DNA from 4 places in the Pseudomonas sp. Eqa60 genome. Region 2 is predicted to be linked to each of the others. Evidence: riboswitches for the same ligand, from Rfam matches in the RefSeq annotation. Region 2 holds a riboswitch; each other region holds the start of a gene.

Evidence for each region. A riboswitch is a leader RNA that binds a small molecule or an ion and turns the genes downstream of it on or off. The one in region 2 is predicted to bind cobalamin.
Region 1: linked by a shared signal. The riboswitch ahead of KI242_RS11970 (TonB-dependent receptor) and the one ahead of cobW (cobalamin biosynthesis protein CobW) in region 2 are both predicted to bind cobalamin.
Region 3: linked by a shared signal. The riboswitch ahead of KI242_RS15690 (TonB-dependent siderophore receptor) and the one ahead of cobW (cobalamin biosynthesis protein CobW) in region 2 are both predicted to bind cobalamin.
Region 4: linked by a shared signal. The riboswitch ahead of cobO (cob(I)yrinic acid a,c-diamide adenosyltransferase) and the one ahead of cobW (cobalamin biosynthesis protein CobW) in region 2 are both predicted to bind cobalamin.

What each region holds. Positions count from the first base shown of each region.
Region 1 covers NZ_AP024342.1:2,615,072-2,619,807, forward strand. The annotation lists gene KI242_RS11960 (ABC transporter substrate-binding protein) at 1-371, opposite strand, end outside; gene KI242_RS11965 ((2Fe-2S) ferredoxin domain-containing protein) at 364-1,116, opposite strand; gene KI242_RS11970 (TonB-dependent receptor) at 1,128-3,053, opposite strand; cobalamin riboswitch at 3,205-3,409, opposite strand; gene KI242_RS11975 (arginine N-succinyltransferase) at 3,626-4,699, opposite strand.
Region 2 covers NZ_AP024342.1:4,238,889-4,243,624, forward strand. The annotation lists partial or broken gene cobN (cobaltochelatase subunit CobN) at 1-1,724, opposite strand, end outside; gene cobW (cobalamin biosynthesis protein CobW) at 1,728-2,798, opposite strand; cobalamin riboswitch at 2,896-3,108, opposite strand; cobalamin riboswitch at 3,250-3,477, shown strand; gene KI242_RS19110 (CbtB-domain containing protein) at 3,573-3,761, shown strand; gene KI242_RS19115 (CbtA family protein) at 3,773-4,474, shown strand; gene KI242_RS19120 (cobalamin biosynthesis protein) at 4,471-4,736, shown strand, end outside.
Region 3 covers NZ_AP024342.1:3,427,257-3,431,992, reverse strand. The annotation lists gene KI242_RS15700 (bifunctional glycoside hydrolase 114/ polysaccharide deacetylase family protein) at 1-992, opposite strand, end outside; gene KI242_RS15695 (NAD-dependent epimerase/dehydratase family protein) at 1,073-2,005, opposite strand; cobalamin riboswitch at 2,367-2,572, shown strand; gene KI242_RS15690 (TonB-dependent siderophore receptor) at 2,682-4,736, shown strand, end outside.
Region 4 covers NZ_AP024342.1:5,160,793-5,165,528, reverse strand. The annotation lists gene KI242_RS23155 (class I SAM-dependent methyltransferase) at 1-527, shown strand, start outside; gene KI242_RS23150 (sorbosone dehydrogenase family protein) at 530-1,849, opposite strand; gene KI242_RS23145 (hypothetical protein) at 1,920-2,501, opposite strand; cobalamin riboswitch at 2,673-2,906, shown strand; gene cobO (cob(I)yrinic acid a,c-diamide adenosyltransferase) at 2,987-3,598, shown strand; gene KI242_RS23135 (cobyrinate a,c-diamide synthase) at 3,609-4,736, shown strand, end outside.

The sequences.
Region 1 (4,736 bases), 1.6 Mb from region 2:
CCCACGCCTATGGCCCCCAGGCGTTGCCGGGAGCTGAAGTTTTCCGGGAAGGCCGAGGCGAAGCCGCCCACCACCAGGTCGGGTTTCAGGCTGTAGAGCACTTCTGCCGACGGGTACTGGCGAGCGATGACCGGCACGCCGTGGTAAAGCCCTTCGGCCTGGGCCTGGCCATCGTCGTCCAGATAGGCGACGCCGATCATCGACGGCCCGGCACCCAGGGCCAGCAGCAGGTCGGCGCTGTGCTGGTTGAGGGCGACGATGCGCTGGGGCGGGCCGTCCACCGTCCAGGTCCGGCCACAGTTCTGGTAGCTGTGCGCCAGGGCCGGCAGGGCCGCCAGCCACAGCAGCAGGCCGAGCAGTCTGCTAGGCATCCGCCGTTCCTCCGTAGGGCGCGGGAATCCGTAGGTCCGCCACCGGTTCGCCCTGGACCAGGTGCTGCTGCACCAGGCGCAGCACCTCGCCGTCATCGCGCACCCGGTACCAGCAGCCGTCCGGGTGCACGGTGAGTACCGGCCCCAGGTTGCACGGGAACTGGCAGGCGGTGCGGGTCAGCAGCACGCCACCGGGCGTCTCCATGTGCTCCAGGCGCAGCAGTTCGCGGCGCAGGGTCTTCCACAGCGCCAGGGCGCCGCGCCGCACGCAGCGCGGGCCGGTGCACAGGAACACCTGGCGGGCATGGGGCGGCACCCGCGACCAGTCCGGGTCGCTCTGCACCGCGTTGACGTTGTCGCAGGCCAGGTGGCGCTCGCGCTGGCCGATGCTGGCGCAGGCCAGGGCCGCGTCCAGCCCGCGCCGGCCCAGGGCCTGGGCGGTGATCCACAGCCGCGGTGCCTGGGGGTGGGCCTGGGAAAGGCGCCCCAGCTCATCGCGCAGCCAGTCCAGGTAGGCACTGTCGGAGCTGGGTTCCAGGTCCACCACCAGCAGCTTCGCGCCGTCCTCGGGCAGGGCTTCGCCCAGCGCCGCCCAGAGGCTGTCGAAGCCGTCCAGGGTGTCGATCACCCGGGTGTCGGCGCCGTCGCCGCGCAGGGCCTCGAGCTCCTTGCGAAAGGCTTCGCCGAGGGCGCCGCCGTGCAGGCCGGGGCCGACGAACAGCACCCGTTGATAGTTCTCATGCATGTCGGTCGGCCTCAGAAGCGGTAGGTGTAGCGCACTTCGGTGGTGAAGGGGCGCCCCAGGTTGTCCACCGAGGGCGAGGTGCTGGTCATGCTGGTGCTGTAGTCGCGGTCGAACAGGTTCTCCACCAGTAGGCTCAGGCGGTGCTGCTGGGCCGTATCCAGGTAGCGATAGGCATCGGCGTCGACCACCGAATAGTGGCCGTAGTCGACGTTCTTTGGGCTGTCGATCTGGCCGATGTAGCGGACCGCACCACCCACGCCCCACATCCGGTCCGGGGCTTCGAAGCCCAGCCGCGAACGGGCGAAGAAACCGGGGATGTTGCTCAGGGTCACGCCGTTGCGCGACTCCAACAGGTTGCGGGTCATGTCCGCCTGCAGGGTCCATTGCGGGCTGAACTGCCAGCGCCCGTCGAGTTCGATGCCGCGCACCTTGATTCGGCCCTGGCCGTTGCTCCAGACATCGTTGGCGTCGAGGGTGATCAGGTCGTCGATCTTGCGGTGGAAGGCGCTGACGCTGGCGTTGAATTCGCCGGCCAGCAGGCTGCCCTTGTAGTCCAGGCCGAGCTCGGCATTGAGGCTCTTTTCCGGCTTGAGGTCGGGGTTGCCTTTTTCGTAGTCCTCGTTGGCGTACAGCTGCTCGGCGTTGGGCAGCTTGAAGGCGCTGCCGTACTGGCCGCGCAGTTGCCAGTGGGGCGTCAGGTCGTAGAGCGAGGTGAGCATGCCCACGGTGGCGCTTTCGCCGCCGCTGATTTTCTCGTGGCGCACGCCCAGGCTCGGGTGCCAGTCGGGCAGGGCGTCGAACACCGGGCGCAGCTGGGTGTACAGGGCATTGGCCTGGGCCTGCTTGTTATCGATCTTGAGCACGTCGTCCTGGCCCTTGAACCACTGGTTGTCGGTGCCCAATACCAGCACGTGGCCGCCGTCCAGCTCGGCCTTGCCCTCGGCCTGCAGGCCCCAGTCGGTGAAGCCCCAGTAGTCGTTGTGGTTGCGCACCTTGAGGCTGGCGTCGTCGAGGCTGTCGATCCTGGTGTAGCGGGTGTCCCAGTCGTTGACATGGCCCTTGACGAAGTAGCTGAAGCCTTCGTCCAGGCGCTGCTCGAAGGTCGCGGTGGCGATCTGCTGGATGCGGTCGTTGGTGGTTTTCCGGTTGTTCACCGGGCGGGCGAAATCCAGGTTGGCGTCGCTGTACTGGTAGAACAGTTCCAGCCGCGAAGCGTCGCCAAGGCCCTGGATCGCCTTGGCGCCGAAGGTGGTCACTTCATAGCCGCGTTTCTTGTCCCGGGTGTTGGCGTTGTAGGCGCTGTTGCGAAATGGCTGGTAGCCATCGGAGACGTTGTGGCTGACATAGGCCAACAGCCCCAGCTCGCCCAGGCCGTTGCTGAGGATCTGCTCGGCGCGGGCATCGCCGCTCCTGCCCATGAAACTGTCCAGGCCCAGGTTGACCTCGCCGGAGACGTCGCGGGTCTGCGGGCTGCGGGTGACGATGTTGATCACCCCGGACACCGCCTGTGTACCGAACAGCAGGCTCTGGCCACCCTTGAGCACCTCGATGCGCTCGATGGCGTTGGCCGGCAGGGTATCCAGGTACAGGCCGCCGTACAGGCGGTTGTTCAGGCGCACGCCGTCCAGCAGGATCAGGGTGTCGTCGTTGCGCCCGCCCAGCAGGGAGTAGGTGCCGTAGTCGAAGGGGCCATTCTTGGGCGCCACATACAGCCCCGGCACGTACATCTGCAGGACCCGGGTGATGTCGCTGCTGGGGCCGGCGCGTTCGATCTGCTGGCGGTCGATGATCTCCACCTTGCTGCCATAGCGGGCCATTTCGGCCACCGTGGTGGACTCCACCGAGGGGGCGGAAACAAATTGCTGGTCCAGCGTCAGGGGGCTGTCGTCCGCCAGCAGCAGGGGGCTGAACAGGCAGCCGAGCAGGGCGCCGCTCATGGTGCGGCGAGGTGCACGCCAGTCGCGTGCAGGCAAAGAGTCAGGTGTTGTCATTGTTGGTCTTCTCGAAAGTGTCTTCGGGAAGCACGCAGGAGAGGGTATCGGCCACGGGCACGCGACCATACCGGCCCATGCCCGCCCACCGCAGGATTGCCAAACAGACGTCACAGGCCGGTCTCCGGGCTTGCGAGTCTGGCGGCATTCGCCTTCCCATACCTTGGGTACAGTGGCCTGTTGAATGCAGCACTCGCTTACCGTTGCGGGGGCAGCACCGGACTTGCCCGAAAAGGGGCACACCGGTTTCCCGTTTCACCTCCTGCACGGCGGCAGGAGGCACCTGAAACTGGGCGGCATATGAACATCCGCCCCGGCGTTCGTCAATGTTGCGCCTGCCGCCAGGTGTTACCGGATTCATCGCCCTGACGCCTCTGTAGCCACTGCCGAGCGCGCGAGGCTGCGCAAAGGCCCGCAGGGCCTTGCTTGGCAGTCTCATGTCGAGCGCCTCAGCGGTCTTGAGATTTCGCGCCCCTGCGGGCCGTTCTTCCGAACGCGGCCCGAGCCTGCGGCAGCGGCTACAGGAGCAGGGCGCTTTGCGGAGCCAGGTGCCGCTGTGCGTGCAGGGCCGTGCGTGACTCGCAGGCCAGCAGCGGCACCGCCCGTACCGAGTCGCCCGGCTGCAGTTGCAGGCGCTTGGCAGTCAGCCGGTCCACCAGCAGGCAACCCGAAACCAGGCGCCCGGGGGCGGCGGTGATGCGGCAGCTTTCCAGGCGCCGGTTGTGGATCAGCCACACCGGCGCCTGTGCGTCCGGAGTGCCCACTAGCAGGGGCAGGGTCTGGCTCTCGCGCACGCTGCGGATCTTCGCCACCTCGGCCTCGATCAGCGGCCCGCCATCGAAGATGTCGATGCAGCCCTGATGGCTGAAGCCTTCGTCGCGCAGGATGCTCACCGCCTGTTCGGTGCTGGCGTGGGCCTGGCCGATGGCGGCCTGCGCCTGGGGGCTGAGCAGGCAGGTGTACAGCGGCTGGCGCGGCATCAGTTCGGCGATGAAGGATTTGCTGCCGTGGCTGGACAGGCGATTGGCCTGCTGGAAACCCATCTTGAAGAAGTGCCGCCCCAGGCTGTCCCAGAACGGCGAGCGGCCCTGGCTGTCGAGCTGGCCGCGCAGTTCGGCCACCAGCTTGTCGCCGAACAGCCGGGGGAATTCGGCGACAAACAGCAGGCGCGCGGTGGACAGCAGGCGGCCGGTGTAGCCCTGGCGGTGATCGCGGCGCAGGAACAGCGAGCACAGCAGCGACTGCCCGGTCATCTCGTTGCACAGGAACAGGGTCGGGATGTGCTTTTCGATGCCCAGCACCGGGGCGCTGCCGTGGGTGGTGCCGACCCGGTAGTTGTAGCAGGGCTCGCGCAGGCCGATGGCGCCGCTCAGGCCGCAGACCCCGATCACCTGCTGCTCGTCATCTTCCATGACGAACAGGTAGTCGGCATCGGCCCGCTCCACCTGGTTGGCGAAGGCTCGCTGCGCCCAGCGCACCCGATGGGCCAGGCGCTCGGGGTCGGTGGACAGGTTGTTCAGTTCGCGACAGCTACCTTCGAGCAGGCTCAAGACCGCCGGCAGATCGGTGACGCGGATCGGACGGACGATCATTGGCGGGCTCCTGGCAATGACGCCGGGCAGGGGGGCA
Region 2 (4,736 bases):
AGCGCATCCGGCCAGCATTGCTCGGAAAGGCCCACGCCCTTGCCCGGCAGCCATTCCAGGTTGCCGTGCTTGCCGACATGGATCAGCGCGTGGGCGCCGTAGGCCTGGCGCAGCCAGAAGTAGAACGCCAGGTAGCCATGGGGCGGCACCAGGTCCGGGTCGTGGTAGACCGCGCTGGGGTCCACCTGGTAACCCCGGGCCGGCTGGATACCGACGAAGGTCAGGCCAAAGCGCAGGCCGGCGATCATCATCCGCCCGTTGCGGCACATCGGGTCCTGCTGCGGCGTGCCCCAGCGCGCCAGCACCGCTTGGCGGTTGGCTTCGGGCAGGGCCTGGAACAGCGTCAGGTAGTCGGCCATGGCCAGGCTTTGCTGGCAGGGGCGCTGGTCGAGGCTGTCCAGGTCGTTGCTCACCCCACCCAGCAACTGCTGGATCAACTCGGTGCCGCTGGCGGGCAGTTCGGCCGGCAGCGGATAGCCTTCGGCGTGCAGTGCCTTGAGGATGTTCAGCGCCGCCGCCGGGGTGTCCAGGCCTACACCGTTGCCGATGCGCCCGTCCCGGGTCGGGTAGTTGGCCAGTACCAGGGCCACGCGTTTGTGGCCGTTGTCCAGGCGCCCCAGTTCGACCCAGCGCCGGGCCAGTTCGGCGACGAAATCCATGCGTTCGGGCTGGCCGCGATAGCAGACCACGTCCGACTGGCTGCGCTCGCTGCGCCAGGCCAGGTCCTTGAAGCTGATGGGCCGGCTGATGATGCGCCCGTCCAGTTCCGGCAAGGCGATGTGCATGGCCAGGTCCCGCGGCCCCAGGCCCTGCTCGCTGTCACGCCAGCCCGGTTCGTTGTCCTGGGCGCAGATCGCCTGGATCACCGGGATATTGCGGCGGAACGGCCGCAGGTGCGGGGCTTCGGGGCTGGACTGGGCAAAGCCGGTGGTGTTGAGGATCACCCCGGCCGCGGTTTCATCCAGCCAGTCTTCCACCTGGCTCAGGCAGCCCGGCTCCTTGAGGCTGGCCACCGCTATCGGCAAGGGGTTGAGGCCCGCCGCCAGCAAGCGCTGGCAGAACAGGTCGATAAAGCCGGTGTTGGCCGCCTGCAGGTGGGAGCGGTAGAACAGCAGCGCTGCCACGGCTTGCCCCGGCTGCCAGTCGGCCTGCCAGTCACTGAGGGCAGCCTGGCTTTTGTGCGGGTGGTAGATCGCCGTGCGTGGCAGGGCCTGCGGTTCGCTCCAGGGGTAGTCGCGCCCCAACAGGCCGCTGGCCAGGCAGCGGTAGAAGTTCAAGGCGTTATCGCGGCCGCCCTGGCGCAGGTATTGCCACAGGCGATCACGCTCGATGGGGCCCACGGTGCTCAGGTCGCCGAGTTCCGGGTCGGGGCGGTCGTCCCCCGGCACCAGGATCAACTGCACCCCGCGCTGGGACAGCTCCACCAGCCGCTCGACGCCGTAGCGCCAGTAGGCGATGCCACCGTGCAGGGAAATCAGGATGACCTTGGCGTGGCGCAGCACCTGGTCCACATACAGGTCCACCGAGGCGTGGTTCTGCACCTGCATCGGATTGGCCAGGCGAAAGCTGGGGTAGTCCTCGGGCAATTGCTCGGCGGCGTCCGCCAGCAGCGCCAGGCTGGAATCGCCGCTGCACAGGATCACCAGCTCGGCGGGGGTTTGTCCCAGGTCGGCAATGTTGTCATCCGACACGAAACCGCCGGGCTGGGTCCTGAGCAGATGCATGGCTTAGACGCTGAGTGCGGCGCGCAGTTGCGCTTCGAGCTGGGCGGCGTCCAGTTCCTGGCCGATCAGCACCAGGCGCGTGGTACGGGCCTCGTCGGCGCCCCACTTGCGGTCGAAGTGCTTGTCGAAACGGGTGCCCACGCCCTGGATCAGCAGGCGCATCGGCTTGTTGGGGATGGCGGCGAAACCCTTGACCCGCAGGATGCCGTGCTTGACCACCAGTTGGGTCAGGGCGTCCAGCAGCAGGCTTTCGTCGGCCTGGGGCAGCTCGATGGAGATGGAATCGAAGGCGTCGTGATCGTGGTCGTCGTGATCGTCATCGCCGTCATGGTGATGGTCGTGGTGACTGTGGCGGCCGTCGATGTGTTCCTCGGAACCGGCACCCAGGCCCAGCAGCACATCCAGGGGCAGGCGACCGCTGCTGGCTTCGATGACCTTGACCGCCGGCGGCAGCTCCTCGGCCACTTCCAGGCGCACCTTGGCCAGGTCTTCGGGGCTGATCAGGTCGGTCTTGTTGAGGATCACCAGGTCGGCGCTGGACAGCTGGTCGGCGAACAGCTCATGCAGCGGCGATTCGTGGTCCAGGTTGGGGTCGAGCTTGCGCTGGGCGTCCACTTGATCGGGGAAGGCGGCGAAGGTGCCGGCGGCCACGGCCGGGCTGTCGACCACGGTGATCACCGCATCGACGGTGCAGGCACTGCGGATTTCCGGCCACTGGAAGGCCTGGACCAGAGGCTTGGGCAGCGCCAGGCCGGAGGTCTCGATGAGGATGTGGTCCAGGTCGCCGCGGCGCGCCACCAGTTCGCGCATCACCGGGAAGAACTCCTCCTGCACGGTGCAGCACAGGCAACCGTTGGCCAGCTCGTAGACTCGGCCGCTGGCCTCTTCCTCGGTGCAGCCGATGGCGCATTGCTTGAGGATTTCGCCGTCGATGCCCAGTTCGCCGAATTCGTTGACGATCACCGCAATGCGCCGGCCCTGGGCATTGTCCAGCATGTGCCGCAACAGGGTGGTTTTGCCCGAGCCGAGGAAGCCGGTGACGATGGTGACGGGAAGTTTGGCCAGTGTTTTCATCGGATGCCCTTTGGCAAAAGGAGGCGGGCAAACGGGACGAGAACCGCAACGCCGGGCGCGCGGAGATTTCGCCACCGGATCACCCCGCCCGGTTGTAGTGAGAATCTTGGATCGAGGCAGGTCTCCTGGCTGAGGGCTTGCCAGTCGTCGGACCGGCGATTGCTGCGCCTTCCCACCGGCGTCGTCGACGCCCATGCAGTGGCCTTGCAGCAATCGAACCCTTCACAGTTGCGGGGGCAGCCGCGGCATCGACCGCGTTCCCTTCTTAGCTTCGACCCGTGGCCGAAGAACCTCGAAAGCGCAAGGCTACGCAGAGCCAGGGGGACGGTCAATCGACAATGCGCCCGTAGCAGCCGGCTTGCCGGCGAAAGGGCCATTGAACCTTGCACGAGCGCGGCGCACACCTGCGCAGCGGTCACGGCAATTGACGCCCCTGCCCCGCCCATGATCTCCTACACACCTTGTTACGGGTGCCCCTTACAGGGTGAAACGGGAAACCGGTGAATCACGTGCTTTACTACAAAAGCCGTGGCCAGTCCGGTGCTGCCCCCGCAACGGTAAGCGAGCGAAGTGTCAGATCCACTGTGCCAAGGCATGGGAAGGCGACACTTGCCGGCACGGCATGACACAGCCCTGCCCCTCGCAAGCCCGGAGACCGGCCCGCAACACTTACATAACAACCCGCGGTGGGCGGGCGCTGTTGCAAACCCTGCGTGGCCATCACGCGGGGTTTTCCTGCGCCTCTACCCCGCTGACACTCCAGAGGGAAGCGCCATGTCGATCATCAGCAGCACCAGCCACTCCGCCAGCACGACCTCCACCCTGAGCCAGCGCCTGGTGGCCGCCATCGGCGCCTCGATCCTCGGCGCGTGCCTGGTGTACTTCGCCGGCTTCTCCCACATCGAGGCGGTGCACAACGCGGCCCACGACACCCGCCACAGCGCCGCCTTCCCTTGCCATTGAGACCTGCCGACATGATCAAGCGTATCGCGCAAACCGCAGGTTTCACCGGCCTCTTGGCCGCCCTGCTGCTGACCCTGCTGCAAAGCTTCTGGGTCGCCCCGTTGATCCTGCAGGCGGAAACCTATGAAAAGGCCCCAGCGGCCGAAGTCCATGAGCACGCCGAAGGCGCCATGGCCGCCCACAGCCACGATGCCGAAGCCTGGGAGCCGGAAGACGGCTGGCAGCGTGTGCTGTCCACCACCGGAGGCAATCTGGTGGTGGCCGTGGGCTTCGCCCTGATGCTGGCCGGCCTCTACACCCTGCGCGCGCCGAACCGCACGTCCCAGGGGCTGCTCTGGGGCCTGGCCGGCTACGCCACCTTCTGCCTGGCGCCGACCCTGGGCCTGCCGCCGGAACTGCCAGGCACCGCCGCAGCCGACCTGGCACAGCGGCAGATCTGGTGGGTCGGCACCGCCGCCTCCACCGCCGTGGGCCTTGCCCTGATCGTGTTCGCCGGCAACTGGCTGCTGAAACTGCTGGGCGCGGCCATCATCGCCGTGCCTCACGTGATCGGCGCGCCACAACCGGAAGTGCATTCGATGCTGGCCCCGGAAGAACTGGAGGCACAATTCAAAATCGCCTCACAGTTGACCAACGCCGCCTTCTGGCTGGCCCTCGGGCTAATCAGCGCCTGGTTGTTCCGGCGCAGGAACACGGATCAGTACTCGGCATGATCGAAGTAAGCGCAGCGCCGACCCTGGTGGTCGGCCTGGGCTGCCAGAAAGGCTGCCCGGTGACCACGCTGCGCGCCTTGCTCGACCAGGTCCTGGCGGCGCACCAGTGGCAGGCCCGGCAGGTCCTGGCCCTGGCCAGCATCGACCTCAAGCGCAACGAACCCGGCCTGCTGCAACTGGCGGAGCAACTGGAACTGCCGCTGACCTGTTTCAGCAGCGGCCAGCTCGCCCCCTTTGCCCTGCGCCTGAGCCACCGCTCGCA
Region 3 (4,736 bases), 810 kb from region 2:
TCCACCGGGAAGTAGTCCACCCGGTAACCCAAGTACTCCAGCAGGCCACCGAGCATGCGGTGCCCGGCGTGATCGTAGAGTTCCCCTTCGCGCGGGTCATAGAGCATGGCGATGCGCCGCGGCTGGACTTCCACCGTGCTCATGCTCAGGGCGTTGAGGTCCGGGGTGGTGACCACCGGTATAAAGCCTTCCTGGCTCAATTGCCGGACCAGCTTGCGTGCCTCTTCCCGACGGTTGGCCGGCAGGTAATCGATGGCCACCAGCGGGATGTTGCGTGCGCGCAGCGGCTTGAGTTCGCCTTCAAGCCAGGTGCGGTCGGCTTCAGAAACCGGGCGGTAACGCTTGGCCGAGGCATCCCAGCCGGCGTGGATGGATTCCACCGCCACGGCCGAGGCGACGCCATCGAGCTCGCCCAGTACCTCGAAGCCCCGGTTGAAGAACAGCTTGAGGTTGGGCAGCCGGCTGTGCAGTTCCCGCAGGAACGAGGCCAGGGCCTTGCGTTGCGGTTCGCGATCGGCCTCGGGGAGCAACTGGAAACTGTCCAGGGTGTCCAGGAACAGGCCGGCGTAGCCCTGGTCCTGCAGCGCCTTGGCACGCTTGAACAGGTGTTCGCGCCAGGCCGGGGTGGCGATGTCCATCACCTGGCTGTCCCAGGCCTTGTTGCGCACGGGGCTCGCGCCCTGGGCCAGGGCCTGCTTGGCCAGGGCAGCGCGGTTGCCGTCGAACTCCCCTACCGACAGGTAGGCGAACGGCTGGCTGCCGAGCTTGCGCAAGGTGGCGACATCGGCGCTGGCCATATGGCCGGGCTCGACTACTGCCCATTCGAACTGCGCCAGCTCCTGCAAGGGTGGCTGCTCGGCGTACCAGAACCCGACACTGGCGGGCGCCGCGGGTGCGGCCTGCACCAGGGTGTTGGTGGCACACAAGGCCAATGCGGTAAACAGGCGTCGAACCACTTTGCAGACATGCCCCCTGCGAAACTCGATATCCATAACTCACTCTTCAGTAGATCAATCTGCACAACATCAGGCTCTAGGGCAGCCGCCATGGCGGGCGCCCCTAAGGCAACGAACTAAAGGCTGCGGTAAAGCCGTTCCAGGCCCTCGGCCAGGCTGCTGGGCGTGCCCAGGTCGAAGCGCTCGCGCAAGCGGCGGTTGTCGGCCTTGGAATGGCGGATATCCCCGGAGCGGGTCGCGCCGTGGCTCACCTGCAGCGGCTTGCCGCTGATCTGCTGCAGGGCGCCAATCAGATCGTTGAGGGTGGTCACCCCGCCGAGCCCGACATTGGTGGCATCGGCTGCCGGCGCGGGGCATTCCAGGCCCTGCACCAGGATCTTCACCAGGTCCGCGACATAGACGAAGTCGCGGGTCTGCCCGCCATCGCCGAACAGGGTGATGGGCCGCCCGGCCTTGGCCCGCTCGCTGAAAATGCTGATCACCCCGGAATACGGCGATGAAGGGTCCTGGCGCGGGCCGAAGATATTGAAAAAGCGCAGGATCACCGGTTCCAGCCCATGCTGGCGGCGGTAGAAGTCCAGGTAGTACTCGCTGGCGAGCTTGTCCGCCGCGTAGGGCGTGAGGGGAGATTTAGGGGTGTCTTCGGCAATCGGCGTGCCCTCGCCGTTATTGCCATAGACCGCCGCACTGGAGGCGAACACCACGCGGCGGATACCGGCCGCGGTCATCGCCTCGCACAGGCGCAGGGTGGCGATGAAATTGCTCTGGTGGGTGGCCACCGGGTCTTCGACCGAAGCCTGGACCGACGCCACAGCAGCCAGATGCACCACGGCATCGCAGCCCTGAACGGCATCCGCCAGAAGTGCCGCATCGGCGGCATCCCCCACCAGCAGTTCCAGGCCAGCATCGCCCATGGGCAGATTGCCGACCTTGCCCGTGGAAAGGTCGTCCAGAACCCGCACCGCATAACCCTTGGCCAGCAGTGCATCCACGAGGTGAGAACCGATAAAACCAGCGCCCCCAGTAACCAGTACCCGTTCGGCAGACATAGATCATTCCAAAGAGAAATATCGCGGCTACGCCGTCTGAAGCTAGCACAGCCAACGGATCAGCCCTGGCTACTTGCCATCCTGGCCGTCATGTTTTTAGTGGCTGCTCTGCGCCATAGGCTGTTTCGCCTATTTTCGGAGCAGAGTTCAGCGCTTTGGCGTCAAAAAAACTCAAGATAATCAATCGCTCAGCGCCGACATACTGGGTCAGAAAAGCAAAATCGTCAATAATGCGTCGATATTTGTCGATTATTTAAGCGCCGGGAAAAATAGGTCAATATATTGACCTGCCTGGCATAAAGCGCTGAAACCGCCGCCGTAGCTGGCCACATGCCATTGACGCAAGGGCTCGGCAGTGCTCATATGCGCGCCAGTTTCAGGTGTCCCATGCCGCCGTGCATGGGGTTAAACGGGAAGCCGGTGCGTCATTTCGATGATCAGTCCGGCGCTGCCCCCGCAACGGTAAGCGAGCGAAGCATTCGACAGACCACTGTGCCAAGGCATGGGAAGGTGAATGCCTCATGACCCTCGCAAGCCCGGAGACCGGCCTGCAACTTCGTTTGACAACCCCGCGGTGGGCGGGCGCAGTCCGGTTTTCGTGGGCGCGGCTGCCCGCGATTCCCTATGCGTTGTTCCCTCCGGGATTCATTCATTCCTTACAAGTAGTAGGAATCGCATGTCCCGCACCTCCTTGCTGCAACACCTGGCGAGCCCCTCGCTGTGTTTCACCCTCCTGCCTTGCATGGCCTACCCGGCCCTGGCACAGGCTGAACAGAAAACCTCCCTGGTCTTGCCCGAGACCCAAGTGAGCGGAGTCTCCAGCGCCCCGCAAACCTCTCTGGACACGCCCCTGCCCGCCGGCTCGCGGCTGAACCTCACGGCCCTGGAGACTCCGGCCAGCACCAGCAGCCTGGGCAACGACGCCATCAGCAACCGCAACAACCTCACGGTGCAGGATGCCGTCACCCGCTCCCCCGGCATCACCAGCATCGCCACCCCGGGCAACGGCAATACCGCACTGTCGGCCCGCGGCTTTACCGGGCACTCCTCGGTGATGACCCTGTTCGACGGTGCGCGCCTGTACACCGGCGCCGGCAGCCAGACCTTCCCGGTGGACCCGTGGATGGTCGAGCGCATCGACGTGATCCGCGGCCCAGCCTCGGTGCTGTACGGGGAAGGCGCCACCGGCGCGGTGATCAACGTGATTGCCAAGAAGCCCTTCGACGGTGAGATCCACAACCGCCTGCGCCTGGGCTATGGCTCCCATGATCGCCAGCAACTGGGCCTGGACAGCGGCGGCTCGCTGACCGACACCCTGAGCTACCGCCTGACCCTGAACCAGCAGCAGAGCAATGGCTGGGTCGACCAGGGCCAGTCACGCAGCCTGGCACTCAGCGCGGCGCTACGCTGGCAAGCCACCGACGACCTCGGTTTCACCCTGGCCCATGAACGCGGTGAAAGCGAACCCGCCAGCTATTTCGGCACGCCGCTGATTGCCGGCCAATACCGCGACAGCCTGCGGGCCAAGAACTACAACCTGCGCAACGCCGTGCAGCGCTACAACGACGAATGGACCCGGCTCAACACCGACTGGACCCTGAGCGACAACCTCAGCGCCAGCAACCAGCTCTACTACATCAAGAGCCGCCGCCACTGGCGCAACGCCGAAGCCTACAACTGGGTCAGCTCCCGGGAGCAGTTGCTGCGCGGCGACTACCTGGAGATCAAGCACGATCAGGAGCAGATCGGCGATCGCCAGAGCTTCACCTTCAACCACTCGCTGTTCGGCCTGGACAGCAGGACCGTGGTCGGCCTGGAGTACAACAGGATTCGCTTCGGCGTGGCCAACAACTCGCCCTACAAGGATATCGGTAGCGACTATATCGACCCGTGGAACCCTGCACCGGGCTACTTCCAGAGCCGCTCGCCCTTCTCGCCCCAGACCGACAGCAGCACCCGCACTTTCGCCCTGTTTGCGGAAAACCGCCTGCAACTGTCGGAGCGCTGGTCGCTGGTGACCGGCATCCGCCGCGACCAGAACCATATCGATCGCAGTGATCTGCGCGCCGGCACCCGCACCGATCGCAGCCTCACCGGCGGCAACTGGCGCGCCGGCCTGGTGTTCGCGGTCACCGATCAACTGTCGCTGTACGGCCAGTACTCCACCAGTGAAGACGGGGTCAGCAACCTGATCAGCCTCAACCCGAGCCAGTTGCAGATGGACCTGACCGAAGCCAAGCAGACCGAGTTCGGGCTCAAGCAGCAGTTCTGGAGCGGCCGTGGCGAATGGACCCTGGCGGCCTACCACATCGTCAAGAAAAAGCTCTTGACCACCGATCCGGTGACCCGCCTGGCGCAGCAGGTCGGCCAGCAATCCGCCGACGGCCTGGAAACCTCGCTGGAGCTGGCCCTGGATCACGGCTGGCAAGTCTCGGCCAACGCCTCGGTGGTGCGTGCCGAGTACGATGACTTCGATGAGGTGGTCTCTGGCAAAGCGGTGTCCCGGGCCGGCAATCGCCCCACCAACGTGCCGCGACGCACCGCCAACCTGTGGCTGAACAAGGCCCTGGCTCCGAGCCTGGAAGCCGGCATGGGCCTGCGCTACGTCGATGCGCGTTATGCCAACACCGCCAATAGCGTCGATGTACCCGGCTACACGGTGCTGGATGCCAACCTCGGCTGGCAGGCCCTGCCCGATGTGCGCCTGGGCCTGCAGGTGAACAACCTGCTG
Region 4 (4,736 bases), 920 kb from region 2:
CCGAGCAGGGCCAGTTCCTCGCGTTGCTGGTGAAGTTGACCGGCGCCCGTCGCGTGCTGGAGGTCGGCACCTTCACCGGCTACAGCGCCCTGTGCATGGCCCAGGCGCTGCCTGAAGACGGTTCTCTGATCTGCTGCGACATTCCCGGCGACTACAACGCTACGGCCCTGCGCTACTGGCAGGAGGCGGGGGTGGGCCAGCGCATCGAACTGCGCCTGGCCCCGGCCCTGGATACCCTGGCCAGCCTGGAGCGAGCGGGGCAGCTTGGCTGTTTCGACCTGATCTTCATCGATGCCGACAAGGCCAACTACCCGGCCTACCTGGAGGTCGCGCTGGGCCTGCTGCGCGTTGGCGGGCTGCTGGTGTTCGATAACACCCTGTGGAGCGGGCGCGTGCTGGAGACCGATTCCCTGAGCGAGGATACCCGAGCCATCCAGGCGCTCAATCGCGCCTTGAAGGATGACTCGCGTATCGATCTGTCGCTGCTGCCGCTGGGAGATGGTCTGACGCTGTGCCGCAAGCGTTGAGCCTAGGGGGCTTTGGCGGCGGAGACTCGCCAGATCTTGTTGCCGACATCGTCGGCCACCAATAACCCGCCTTGCTGGTCGATCACCACTCCGACCGGGCGTCCCATGGCCTTCTCGTCGGCATTGAGAAAGCCGCTAAGCACATCGATCGGCGCTCCATTGGGCTTGCCGGCGCTGAATGGCACGAAAATCACCTTGTAGCCGCTATGGGGTTTGCGGTTCCAGGAACCGTGCTGGCCGATGAAGGCGCCTTCGGTGAAGGGGGCGGGGAGCTTGCTGCCGTCGGCGAAGGTCAGCCCCAGCGACGCGGTGTGCGGGCCTACCGCGTAGTCCGGGGCGATGGCCTTGGCCACCAGGTCGAGGTTCTGCGGCTCGACCCGTACATCCACATGTTGCCCGTAGTAGCTGAAGGGCCAGCCATAGAACGCGCCATCCTTGACCGAGGTGATGTAGTCCGGCACTAGGTCGCTGCCGATTTCGTCCCGCTCGTTGACTGCGGTCCAGAGTGCGCCGCTGGCCGGCTCCCAGGCCAGGCCATTGGGGTTGCGCAGGCCGGTGGCGAACAGGCGGTGCTGGCCGCTTTCACGGTCCACCTCCCAGATCGCCGCTCGGCCTTGCTCCTTGTCCAGGCCGTTTTCGCCGACGTTGCTGTTGGAGCCCACGGTGACGTAGAGCTTGCTGCCGTCCTTGCTGGCGCTAACGTTCTTGGTCCAGTGATGGTTGAGGGTGCCGCCGGGCAGGTCGACCACCTTGGTGGCGGCTGCGCTGATCTGGGTGTCGCCGCTCTGATAGGGAAAGCGCAGTAGCTTGTCGGTATCGGCCACATACAGGTCATTGCCCACCAGGGTCATGCCAAAGGGCGAATTGAGGTTCTCCAGAAACACTGTGCGGGTCTCCGCCACACCATCGTGATCCTGGTCCCTTAGCAGGGTGATGCGGTTGGCGCTGGGCACGGCCGCCCCGGCACGGCCCATGATCTTGCCGGCGATCCAGCCGCGAATGCCCTGGCTGTCATCCGGTTTGGGCGGGGCGTTGGTTTCCGCCACCAGCACATCGCCATTGGGCAGGACGTAGAGCCAGCGTGGATGGTCGAGGTTCTCGGCGAAAGCCTTGACTTGGGTGCCGGCCGCGGCCTGGGGTTTTGCACCTTGCGGCCAGCCGATGGCGGGGGCGATGTTGACCGTGGGGATCAGCGTCGGGTTAGGTTCTGGCAGCTTGGGGTTGGGGCCGGTGCCGTCGGATACCTGCAGGCTGGAAGTTTCGCCGCAGGCGGCGAGGCCGGCGGCGATGGCGATCAGTAGGCTGTGCTGAAGCTTGAGCATGCGAATTTCCCTATGAGTGCACGGACGTCGTAGTCATAGAGAAGCATAGCCAGTCGATGGTTCCGCCCGATCAGCGGGCCTCCTTGAAGAGCACGGCGACGCCCGGGTGGTAGTGGCCGGCCTCGTTGTGCAGCTTGCGATAGGCATAGGGGAAGTACCAGGCCACGGCGCAGCAGTGCTCCTTCTGCAGTTCGTCGAGCATGTCCTGGAGCTCTTCCGGCGTAGCGCTGTGCTGGGATTTTTGTGGGGCAACGAACAGGCAACCCAGTCTCAGGTCGCTGGCGTAGCTGATCTTTCTTGCATCCTGGGCAACGTCCAGCAGTGCCTGGGTCAGGTTCAGGCTGTTGACCCTTGGCCAGCGCTGGGTGGCGTGTATGTAGGCGCGCTCTTCCTTGGTGGCCAGGTACAGGTCGGTGCGGGCGTTGCGCGCACCTTCTTCCTGCTGTTTCCTGCTGGGGCTGTGTTCCAGGCTGACCATCTCGGCCATCCAGGCCGCCGCGCTGAGCAGCCCGAGATTGGCCTGCTCGTCGAACCAGTAGGGCGTTTCGTTATCGCCGCGAACCGCGTTGTAGCGATCGATGCAATCGAACCAGCGTTCCAGCATCGGGCGCAGGAATTCCAGCTTCGGATTGCTGATGATCATGCCTTGCATCGAACTTACCCCTTATTGTTGTGTGGTTGGCGCCGGGGGCGCTGAAAAGTGGCTATTTGATATCATTGCTCTGAGTGTGGCACAAGATTGGCGTCAGTTTATTGATGCAGTGCAGTTTTGTGCCGGGGGCGACGGCCGGCTTTAATTGACGCTCCACCCCCAACCCTCTAACCTTCGCGACTTGTTTCAGGTGCTCTGTGGCCGGTGGCCGACAGAGTGAAACAGGGAAGCCGGTCAGGGTCTGTTCCAATGATGGAGCCGACGACGATTCCGGCGCTGCCCCCGCAACGGTAGATGAGTCAAGACTGCGCCTGACGCCACTGTGTCAATGACACGGGAAGGCGCGCAGTCCGGCAGCCATGCCGCTCATGAGCCCGGAGACCGGCCTGATCCATCCAACGGCATCACGGTGGGCGATGCCAGGCTAGCGCCGTCTGTTCCTTTTCCCTGCCCCCCGTTCCCCAGCCCCAACGGAGAGCTGCCCCATGAGTGAATCCCCCGATCGTGACGAGCGCCATCTGGCGCGCATGTTGCGCAAAAAAGCCGTGATCGATGAACGCATTGCCAACTCGCCCAACGAATGCGGCCTGCTGCTGGTATTGACCGGCAACGGCAAGGGCAAGAGCAGCTCGGCCTTCGGCATGCTGGCGCGGTCCATGGGCCACGGTATGCAGTGTGGCGTGGTGCAGTTCATCAAGGGGCGTAACAGCACCGGCGAAGAACTGTTCTTCCGGCGTTTCCCCGAGCAGGTGCGCTTTCACGTGATGGGCGAAGGCTTTACCTGGGAAACCCAGGATCGCCAGCGCGATATTGCTGCGGCTGAAGCCGCCTGGGCGGTTTCCAGGGAGTTGCTGAGCAACCCGGATATTGGCCTGGTGGTGCTCGACGAACTGAACATTGCCCTCAAGCACGGCTACCTGGATCTGGATCAGGTGCTCAGTGACCTGCAGGCACGTCCGCCCATGCAGCATGTGGTAGTGACCGGTCGCGGCGCCAAGCCGGAGATGATCGAGCTGGCCGATACCGTGACCGAGATGGGCATGGTCAAGCACGCCTTCCAGGCCGGGATCAAGGCGCAGAAAGGTGTCGAGCTGTGAGCGTGAATTCATGACTGATGTTCGTCATTGCCCGGCAGTGTTGATCGCCGCACCGGCTTCCGGCCAGGGCAAGACCACGGTGACCGCGGCCCTGGCCCGCTTGCACCGAAACCGGGGGCGCAAGGTCCGGGTTTTCAAGTGCGGCCCGGATTTCCTCGACCCGATGATTCTTGAGCGCGCCAGTGGTGCCGCCGTGTACCAGTTGGACATGTGGATGGTGGGCGAGCAGGAAAGCCGCCGTCTGCTCTGGGAGGCGGCGGGAGAGGCCGACCTGATTCTGATCGAAGGGGTCATGGGCCTGTTCGATGGCACCCCTTCCAGCGCCGATCTGGCGCGGCATTTCGGCGTGCCGGTGCTGGGGGTGATCGATGGCACCGCCATGGCCCAGACCTTCGGCGCCCTGGCTCTGGGCCTGGCGCGCTACCAGCCGGACCTGCCGTTTGCCGGGGTGCTGGCCAACCGGGTTGGTACCCTGCGCCATGCGCAGTTGCTGGAAGGCAGCCTGACGGAAGGCTTGCGCTGGTATGGCGCCTTGTCCCGGGAAACCGATATCGAGCTGCCCAGCCGCCATCTGGGGCTGGTGCAGGCCAGCGAGCTGAATGATCTGGACCTGCGCCTGGATGCCGCCGCCGAGGCCCTGGCCAGCAGTTGCCAGGTGGAACTGCCGCCAGCGGTGAGTTTTGCTTCACCCACGCCGGTGGATTGCGCGCCGCTGCTGAAGGGCGTGCGGATTGCCGTGGCGCGGGACGAGGCGTTTGCCTTCACCTATGGCGCCAGCCTCGATCTGTTGCGAGCCATGGGGGCGCACTTGAGCTTCTTCTCGCCGATCCACGATACCCAACTGCCCGACGCGGACAGCCTGTACCTGCCCGGCGGCTATCCCGAGTTGCACCATCAGGCCCTGGCCCGCAACAGCCGCATGCTGCAGGCCATTCGTGCCCATCACGCGGCCGGCAAGCCGCTGCTCGCCGAGTGCGGCGGCATGCTCTACCTGCTGGACTCCCTGACCGATGTCGAAGGCCAGCGTGCCGAGCTCCTGGGCCTGCTGCCCGGAGATGCGGTAATGCAGAAGCGCCTGGCGGCACTGGCCTTGCAAGCGGTGGAGTTGCCCGAAGGCAATCTGCGCGGCCACACCTAT